DNA from 2 places in the Rhodopseudomonas sp. BAL398 genome. Region 2 is predicted to be linked to the other one. Evidence: predicted binding sites of a transcription regulator. Region 2 holds the regulator's gene; the other holds the start of a gene.
What was found. Region 2 encodes LexA, which represses DNA repair genes until DNA is damaged. Its sites were predicted from a motif close to TGTTCNNNNTGTGTTCNG; they were not measured.

Region 1: a site for LexA is predicted at 2,356-2,373, ahead of radA (DNA repair protein RadA). Genes of this name have one in related genera too.

What each region holds. Positions count from the first base shown of each region.
Region 1 covers NZ_CP133111.1:1,509,531-1,513,950, reverse strand. The annotation lists gene RBJ75_RS07235 (CvpA family protein) at 22-648, opposite strand; gene radA (DNA repair protein RadA) at 862-2,334, opposite strand; gene RBJ75_RS07225 (hypothetical protein) at 2,461-3,003, opposite strand; gene RBJ75_RS29465 (DUF4160 domain-containing protein) at 2,990-3,232, opposite strand; gene hisC (histidinol-phosphate transaminase) at 3,418-4,420, opposite strand, start outside.
Region 2 covers NZ_CP133111.1:1,315,504-1,319,923, reverse strand. The annotation lists gene RBJ75_RS06285 (ComEC/Rec2 family competence protein) at 1-1,944, shown strand, start outside; gene lexA (transcriptional repressor LexA) at 1,957-2,667, opposite strand; gene glp (gephyrin-like molybdotransferase Glp) at 2,834-4,045, opposite strand; gene RBJ75_RS06270 (hypothetical protein) at 4,269-4,420, shown strand, end outside.

The DNA.
Region 1 (4,420 bases), 190 kb from region 2:
CGCCTCTCTATTCGCTGCGAATTACTGGGCGGCCGGTTTCTCAATCAGCTTCTTCAGATTGTCGCGCTGATTCTTGCTGTAGCCGTCGGCAGCCCCGGGCGTCGCAGCCTCGTCGGTCTGGTCATCGTCCGGCTTGGTCTTCTTGAACCTCTTCAAGATGGTATTTTCAGGGTCATCCGGCAAGAGTGCCATCAGCCATTGTCCGGTGCCTTCCAGCACGGTGCGCGACTTCGCGGCGGTCACCCAGTCCGGGCGCTGCTTGTCGGGAACCAGCCAGATGAAAAACTGATAGGCCACGACCACGATCAACAACCCACGCGCGAGGCCGAACAGGAAACCGAGGGTGCGGTCGAGCGCGCCGATCCGCGAATCCAGGATCATGTCGGAGATCCGCACCGTGACGATCGACACCACGATCAGCGTGCCGATGAACACGCCGGCGATCACCACGGCGGCGGCGACGGTGTCGTTGTTGAAATAGGTCTTGGCGGTCGGCAGCAGCCGCTGGAAGGCGTAGAGCGTGACCAGCGCGGCGGCGCCCCAGGCGGCGATCGACAGCACCTCGCGCATGAAGCCGCGGACCATCGCCAGCAGGCCCGACACCAACATCACCGCGAGCACAACGAAATCGAGAATCGTAATCGGCATCGGCTGCTCAGGTCCGCTCGGTCAGTCAGGGCGCGAATCGGCGTGGTGGGTGCCGGCACAAGTGACGGTGATATGGCACGTCCCGCAAGGCTGGAAAACCACTAACGGACCCATCGCAATAGCATCGCTCGGGTCGGTTAAAGGTCAGTGTTGCAGGCCGCGTGCCAGCTGCGAGCGTTGTATAGCGGCGGTGCGCGCCAGCGTCACCCCGGTTCAGTGATTGTCGCGCCGGAATCGCGCCGGTGTGGCATTTTTCTCCGCCGCGTCGACCTTGGCGGTGTCCTTGCCGGTGTCGCGGCTCGGCCGCGCGGTGCCGCGGGCGGCGATATCGGCAACCAGGCTGGACAGGCCGGCGACGGTGCCGAGCGTCATTCCGGCGTCGCCGCCGGAATCGCCGCGGGCTGATTCCGGCAGTACCGCGCGGGCGAAACCGAGCTTGGCGGCTTCCTTCAGACGCGCCGCGGTCTGCGCCACCGGCCGCACCGCGCCCGACAGCGAGATCTCGCCGAAATACACCGCGTCGGTTGGCAGCGGCGCATTGGCCAGCGACGACACCAGGGCGGCGGCAGCGGCGAGATCTGCGGCCGGCTCGTTGATGCGCAACCCGCCGGCGACGTTGAAATAGACGTCGTAGCCGGACAGTTTCACGCCGCAATGGGCCTCCAGCACTGCCAGCACCATCGACAGTCGCGAGGAATCCCAGCCCACAACGGCGCGCCGCGGCGTGCCCAGCGTGGTCGGCACCACCAGCGCCTGCAATTCCACCAGCACCGGGCGGGTGCCCTCGAGCCCGGCGAACACCGCGGTGCCGGGACTGCCGAGATCGCGCTCCGACAGGAACAGTTCCGACGGGTTGAGCACCTCGCGCAGGCCGAGCCCGGTCATTTCGAACACGCCGATCTCGTCGGTCGGCCCGAACCGGTTCTTGGCCGCGCGCAGAATCCGGAATTGCTGCGAGCCTTCGCCCTCGAAGCTCAGCACCGCGTCGACCATGTGCTCGACCACGCGGGGCCCGGCGATCTGGCCGTCCTTGGTGACATGGCCGACCAGGATGATGGTGGCGCCGGATTTCTTGGCAAAGCGGATCAGCGCCTGCGCCGAGGCGCGGACTTGCGTCACCGTGCCGGGGGCGGATTCCACCGTGTCGGTCCACATGGTCTGGATCGAGTCGATCACGATCAGCCGCGGTACCGCACCTTCCGAAAGGGTTGCGATGATATCTTCGACCGATGTCTCAGCGGCGAGCTGGACCGGCGCGTCGGCGAGGCCGAGCCGCTCGGCGCGCAGCCGGACTTGGGCCACGGCTTCTTCACCCGAAATATAAACCGCGCGATGCCCGGCCTTGGCCATCAGGCTGGTAGCCTGGGTGAGCAGCGTTGACTTGCCGATGCCGGGATCGCCGCCGACCAGCAGCACCGAACCGCGGACAAAGCCGCCGCCGGTGACGCGGTCGAGCTCGGCCATGCCCGACGGGGTGCGGGGCGCGTCGACACTTTGGCCGGTCAGGCTCTCCAGCTTGAACAGCCGACCGCGCCGCTTGGAGCGGATCGAGGCCGGAATTGAGGCGCCGCCGGCATCCTCCTCGACCAGCGTGTTCCACTCGCCGCAGGATTCGCACTTGCCCTGCCAGCGATTGAACGCCGCGCCGCAATTCTGGCAGACGAAGGAGAGGGTGGCTTTGGCCATAGGCAATGACTCGACGGAGTGTGTTCGCCATTTGTTCTGACGTAGCCATCGCTGTCAAGTCGGCGCGGATTTGGCGGCGCATTTCACGCTGGCATCAGCGAGACGGTCGCGAGGCGGCCTTGCGGTTCACGCGGCGCGCTTGTCGTTGCCGGTCGGGTCGCTGAACGAGGCGGCGGCGTCTTGCAATGTACGGGCGATCTCCCGGTCGCGCTGGCGCGCCTCGAAGCCGTAGCAGGCCAGCGCGACGATGCGCGGGATCGGGCCGGCTGCCAGGTAGTTGGCGATTTGGCGGCGGCTGCGGCCGAGCAGCGCCGCTGCCGCCTCCTGGGTCAAGCCGTTGCGCTTCAGGAAGGCGGCGAAATCCTGCGGGCGCATCGCCTGTTCGGCCCAGGACAGGAGCATCTCGGCCGACATCTCCAGATCCTTGCCATCCCAGCTCACGGCATTGCCGTCGTCGGCGAGGCGGACGGTGGAAAACAATGGCGGATTGCCGCGCAGCGGCTTGTAGATCTTGAAGCTGCCCAGCGCCGGGCGCAGGTCGACGATCTCAGTGACGCCGCTGCGACTGCCTGCGGCCCACGTCACCCGCAGCGAAAAATCCGGAAGGGCTTCGATGCTTCCGAGCAATGGTAGTTCGATGCCGCTGTCGATGATCTCAGTCTCGCTCATTGAGCCGTCTCCATTCGCTCATCAGCAACGCCAGGTGCTCAGGCTGGCTGGCCCAGGCGCGGGCCTCGTCCAGGTCCTGTCGCGAAGCTCTGCCGATCACGACTTCCAAGGTCACCATGTCGATTAGGGCGTTCGAATTCGGTCCCCGTAGATGAAAGTGAGGCGGGTGGTGATCTCCGGGATAAATGCATATTTTACAATTGGTTAGTTTCGCATCCAAACTCACCATGACGGCTCTCCGGCGAGGCGAGGATAGGACAGCAGGCTCACACGGTCAATAAATTGTGCAATGGTTGCGCATTTTCCTGCCTGGTATTTGACGCCCACGGCGCTGTCCGCCGAACAACATTCAGCTCAGGCACGAAGCGCGGGGCGATGAAGGTGCCCGCATCAGCGATGGGCCGGCGATTGATTTCAGCTCGATCCAGGCGCGCCGCTCAAAATCTGGGTCAAGGCCGATAGCAGCCGGTCGGTTTGCTGGTCGGTGCCCACCGTGATCCGCAGATAGTCGGCGATGCGGGGCGCGGGGAAATGGCGGACGATCACCGCGCGTTGCCGCAACGCGGCCGCCAATGCCGCGCCTTGATGCGCCGGATGTCGCGCGAACACGAAATTCGCCGCCGACGGCAGCACATCGAAGCCCAGCTGCGCGAGCCCGCGGTTGAGCCGCTCGCGGCCGTCGATGACGCAAGCGCGGCTGTGCTGGAAATAGGCTTCGTCCTCAAGCGAGGCGATGGCGCCGGCCTGGGCGGGGCGGCCCAGCGGATAGGAATTGAAGCTGTCCTTGACCCGGTTGAGCGCCTCGATCAGCGCGGCGTCGCCGATCGCGTAGCCGATCCGCAGTCCGGCCAGCGCCCGCGACTTCGACATGGTTTGCACCACCAGAAGGTTCGGATGCGAGGCGACCAGCGGAATCGCGGTTTCGGCGCCGAAATCCACATAGGCCTCGTCGATCACCACCGGTGCGTCAGGATGGTCGTCGAGCAGGGTGACGATCTCGGCCCGCGACAGCGCCACCCCGGTCGGCGCATTCGGATTGGGCATGATCAGCGCGCCGGCCGGGCGGCGATAATCGGCGATGCGGATCCGCATCGCCGGGTCGAGCGGCACGGTCTCGTAGGCGATGCCGAACAGCCGGCAATAGACCGGGTAGAAACTGTAGGTGATATCCGGAAACAGCAACGGCGCGTCATGCTTGAGCAGCGCGGCGAAGGCGTGGGCCAGCACCTCGTCGGAGCCGTTGCCGACGAAGACTTGTTCGGGGCGGACCCGGTGATAGGTCGCCAAGGCGGCCCGCAGCGCGGCGGCCTGCGGGTCCGGATATAGCCGCAGCGCGTCGCTGGCTTCGCCGCGAATCGCGTCCAGCACGCGCGGCGAGGGACCGAGTGGATTTTCATTGGTGTTGAGCTTGACCAGA
Region 2 (4,420 bases):
GCCGGCTTTGCCACCGCCTGCCTCAAGGCCGCCTGGATCGCCCATCAGGTGCTGTCGAGGCCACTCTATTCGGTTTCGCTGCAGGGCTATGTCGAGACCCGTGAGGATCGCACGCGCAGCGATCGCTTCGTGCTGCGGGTCGCGACCATGGACAGCCCGCGCCGGCCGATCAAACTCGAACGGGTGCGGCTGTCGGTGAAGAAGGGAGCCGCGCCCGCGGTCGGCAGCTTCGTCGCCTTGAAGGCCCGGCTGCAGCCGCCGCTGGCGCCGTTGCGACCGGGCGGCTACGATTTCGGCCGCGACCTGTATTTCCAGGGCATCGCGGCGTCCGGCTTCGTGATGGGCGCCATCACACCACGCGACCCGCCGGGCGATGGCGGCTGGCGGCTGCGCTACGCCGCCCTGATGCAGAATCTGCGCGACGCCATCGATGCCAGGATCCGATTGACGCTGGACGGCGACACGCGCGCGATCGCCACCGCCTTGCTGACCGGGCGGCGCGACGCGATCTCGACGCCGGTCAACGACGCGATGTTCATCTCCGGGCTCGGCCATGTGCTGTCGATCTCGGGCTATCACATGGCGGTGGTGGCCGGCGTGGTGTTCTTCGTGGTGCGCGCGCTGCTGGCGCTGATCCCGGCGCTGACGGTGACGTTTCCGATCAAGAAAGCGGCTGCCGCGGCGGCGCTGGCGGCCGCGGCGTTCTATCTGCTGCTGTCCGGCGCCGAGGTGGCGACGCAGCGCTCGTTTTTGATGACCGCCGTGGTGCTGATCGCCGTGATGGTCGATCGCCGCGCCATCACCTTCCGGACGCTGGCGGTGGCCGCGTTAGTGGTGCTGCTGATCGCGCCGGAAGCCCTGGTGCATCCGAGCTTCCAGATGTCGTTCGCCGCCACGTTGGGGCTGGTGGCGCTGGTCCAGATTGGGATGCCGGCGCTGTTGGCCGCGCCCGACCACTCGGCGACCGCGCGCGCGGCGCTGTGGGGCGGCCGCGAGATCGCCATGCTGGCGCTGGCGTCGCTGGTCGCGGGCCTGGCCACCACGCCCTATGCGGCGTTTCACTTCCACCGCGCCACCCCCTATGGGGTGCTGGCCAATCTGGCGGCAATGCCCGTGGTCTCGGCCCTGGTGATGCCGGCGGGCCTGCTGGGGCTGGTGGCGATGCCGTTCGGCTTCGACGGCGTGTTCTGGCGGCTGATGGAAATCGGCATCGACTGGATGATCGTGGTGGCGCAATGGGTCGCGGCACTGCCCGGCGCGATCGGCCGGGTCGCGGCGTTCGGCACCGGAGCGCTCCTGCTCGCCACCATCGGGATGATTGCGCTCGCCCTGTTGCGCACGCCGCTGCGCTTTGCCGGTGCGCTGGCGATCGCCGTGGCGGCGGGCTGGGCGCTGCTGAAGCCGCAGCCTGCGATGCGGGTGTCGGATGACGGCCGGCAAGTCGCGGTACGGGGCGCCGACGGCCGGCTACGGCTGATGCAGAGCGGCAACGACGCCTTCCTGCTCAAGGAATGGCTGGCGGCGGATGGCGATTCGCGCCAGGGCGGCGATGGGTCGCTGACGCAAGACGTATCCTGCGACGCCGACGGCTGCGTCACGGCGCTGGCGGACGGCGCGCTGGTGGCGCTGGCGAAGCGCCCGGAGGCGCTGGACGATGATTGCACGCGCGCGGCCGTGATCGTCAGCGCGCTGCCTGCGCCGGACGATTGCGCGGCGCGGCTGATCGGTCCGGAGCAATGGCGCCGCGGCGGCGCGCTGGCCTTGCGGCGCGGCCGCGATGGGGGCGATGGATGGGCAATCGACGCGGTCCGCCCGCGCGGCACCGATCGGCCCTGGGCGCCGGCCGATCCGAACGCCACGACGGCCCGGATCAGCACTTCGTCGCGGGGCGCGGCGCCGGTCGACGCAACGCCCGCGCCAACCGATCAGCGCGACACCGACTGAGCGCGAACAGCCTCAGTATTTACGATACAGCCCGACCAGCTTGCCCTGAATCCGCACCCGGTTCGGCGGCAGGATCCGAACTTCGTAGGAGGCGTTGGCTGGCTCCAGCGCGATCGAGGCGCCGCGTCGGCGGAACCGCTTCAGCGTGGCTTCCTCCTCGTCGATCAGCGCCACCACGATGTCGCCGGTCTCGGCACTCTCATGGCGCTGGATCAGCGCCATGTCGCCGTCGAGGATGCCGGCATCGACCATCGAATCGCCGCGCACTTCCAGCGCGTAGTGCTCGCCGGCGCCGAGCATGTCGGGCGGCACGCTGATGGTGTGGCTGCGGGTCTGCAACGCCTCGATCGGCGTGCCGGCGGCGATCCGGCCCATCACCGGCACCGAGACGTTGCGGCTGGAATCATCCTCGGCGGGGTTGGAGCTGGCGGGGCGAACCTTGCCCAGATTGCCTTCGATTACGCTCGGAGTGAAGCCGCGACGGCCGTTGCCGCCGGGATTGATGCCCATCTCCGGCAACTTGATGACTTCGATGGCGCGGGCGCGATTGGGCAGCCGGCGGATGAAGCCGCGCTCTTCCAGCGCGGTGATCAGCCGGTGAATGCCGGATTTGGAGCGTAAATCCAGCGCATCCTTCATCTCGTCGAACGAGGGGGGGACGCCGGCTTCCTTCAGCCGCTCGTTGATGAATCGCAGCAATTCATATTGTTTGCGCGTGAGCATCTCGACCAATCCCCAGTCTGTCGCCGCATGTTCCGCAAGGCGCCACAAGAGCCCCCAAATGCAGATTGCCAGAACCGCACGGCCAGAAACAAATCATGAACGAACACTATATGTTCCATATGTGTTCTGCAACCCCATAATTTGCCGGTAACAATTTGAGCTTTTGCTACAAGGGGAGCTTCAGGATGGTACAGGCCGAACCGGCGCTGGCCGCCGGGGCGAATGGTGAACGGATCACCAGGGCCTGCGCCGCGGCGAGCTTGCCCAGCAGCGAGGAATCCTGGCGTTGCACCGGCGTCGCCAGCAATTGTCCGTCCGGGTCGATCTCGAGCCGGGCGCGGACATAGTCCTGGCGCTGGTCATTGGCGGGAAGGTCGCCGCCAAGCTTGGCCGGCTGGGGTACGTGGTGCACCTCGTGGCGTCCCGCCAGCGCCCGGATCAGCGGCACCATGAACAGGAAGGCGCAGACATAGGACGACACCGGATTGCCGGGCAGGCCGATCACCGCCATCGCCCCGCGCCGGCCATGCATCATCGGTTTGCCCGGCCGCATTGCGATCTTCCAGAATGCCAGATCGACGCCTTCGGCCTCCAGCGCGCGTTTGACCATGTCGTGGTCGCCGGCCGAGGCGCCGCCGGTGGTGACCAACAGATCGGCGCCGGCATCGCGTGCCCGCCGGATCGCCGAGGTGGTGGCCTCCATCGTATCGGCGGCGATGCCGAGATCGGTGATCTCGGCGCCCTCATCACGCGCCAATGCCCGCAGCGCATAGCCGTTGGAATAGACGATCTGTCCAGGACCCGGCTCGGTGCCCGGCATCACCAATTCGTCGCCGGTGGCGAGCATCGCCACCAATGGGCGCCGATGCACCGGCAGCATCGGATGGTTCATCCCGGCGGCCAGCGATAGATCACGGTCGCTGAGCCTGGTTCCGCGGCGCAGCAGCACCTGGCCCGTCTCAAAATCGATTCCGGCCGGGCGGATATGCCGGCCGGGCTGCGCCGCTTCGGTGATGGTGACGATGTCGCCGTCGCGCAGCGTGTCTTCCTGGATCACCACCGTGTCGGCGCCGGCGGGGATCACCCCGCCCGTGAAGATCCGCAGCGCCTCGCCGTCACGCAGTGCCACATCGGCCGGCCGGCCGGCCGCGACCTCGCCGATCACCCGCAGCCTGGCGCCGGCGGTGGCGACATCCGCCGCCCGCACCGCATAGCCGTCCATCGCCGACATCGGCTGTGGCGGCTGGGTCCGCAGGGCGGCAAGATCGCGCGCCAGAACCCGGCGATGCGCGGTGTCGAGCGCGACGCTTTCCTCGGGCAGCGGCAGCGCGCCGTCGAGCACCGCCGACAGGGCGTCGGCAACCGGCATCAGGGCCATGTCAGTCTCCGGTTTGGATTCGCGCGCCTGCGGGACGATGGTGTGGGGCGCGGTAACGCGGTGTCCGGCTTATGTCGATGCCGCACTTTGCGCAAGGCGCCGCGCGCTGATGGTGAGGCGGTCGCGCATCCCCAACGAAATCATTATTGTGATCGGCGCGTGCCCCCTCTAGCAGCGTCACGGCGGCTGTTGAAACTCTCGGGCAAAGATTGGGAGCGCATAGATGCAGGACAATTTTGCGAAGTGGCTGTTTCGGATCGTCGCCACCCTCGGGGCGATCGGTTTTATCACCGCCTATTCGATCCGGCACGACTGGAGCAAGGGCGCCATGCCGAGCTTCAGCGATGATTATCGCCCGCCGGAAAGCAGCGCGCC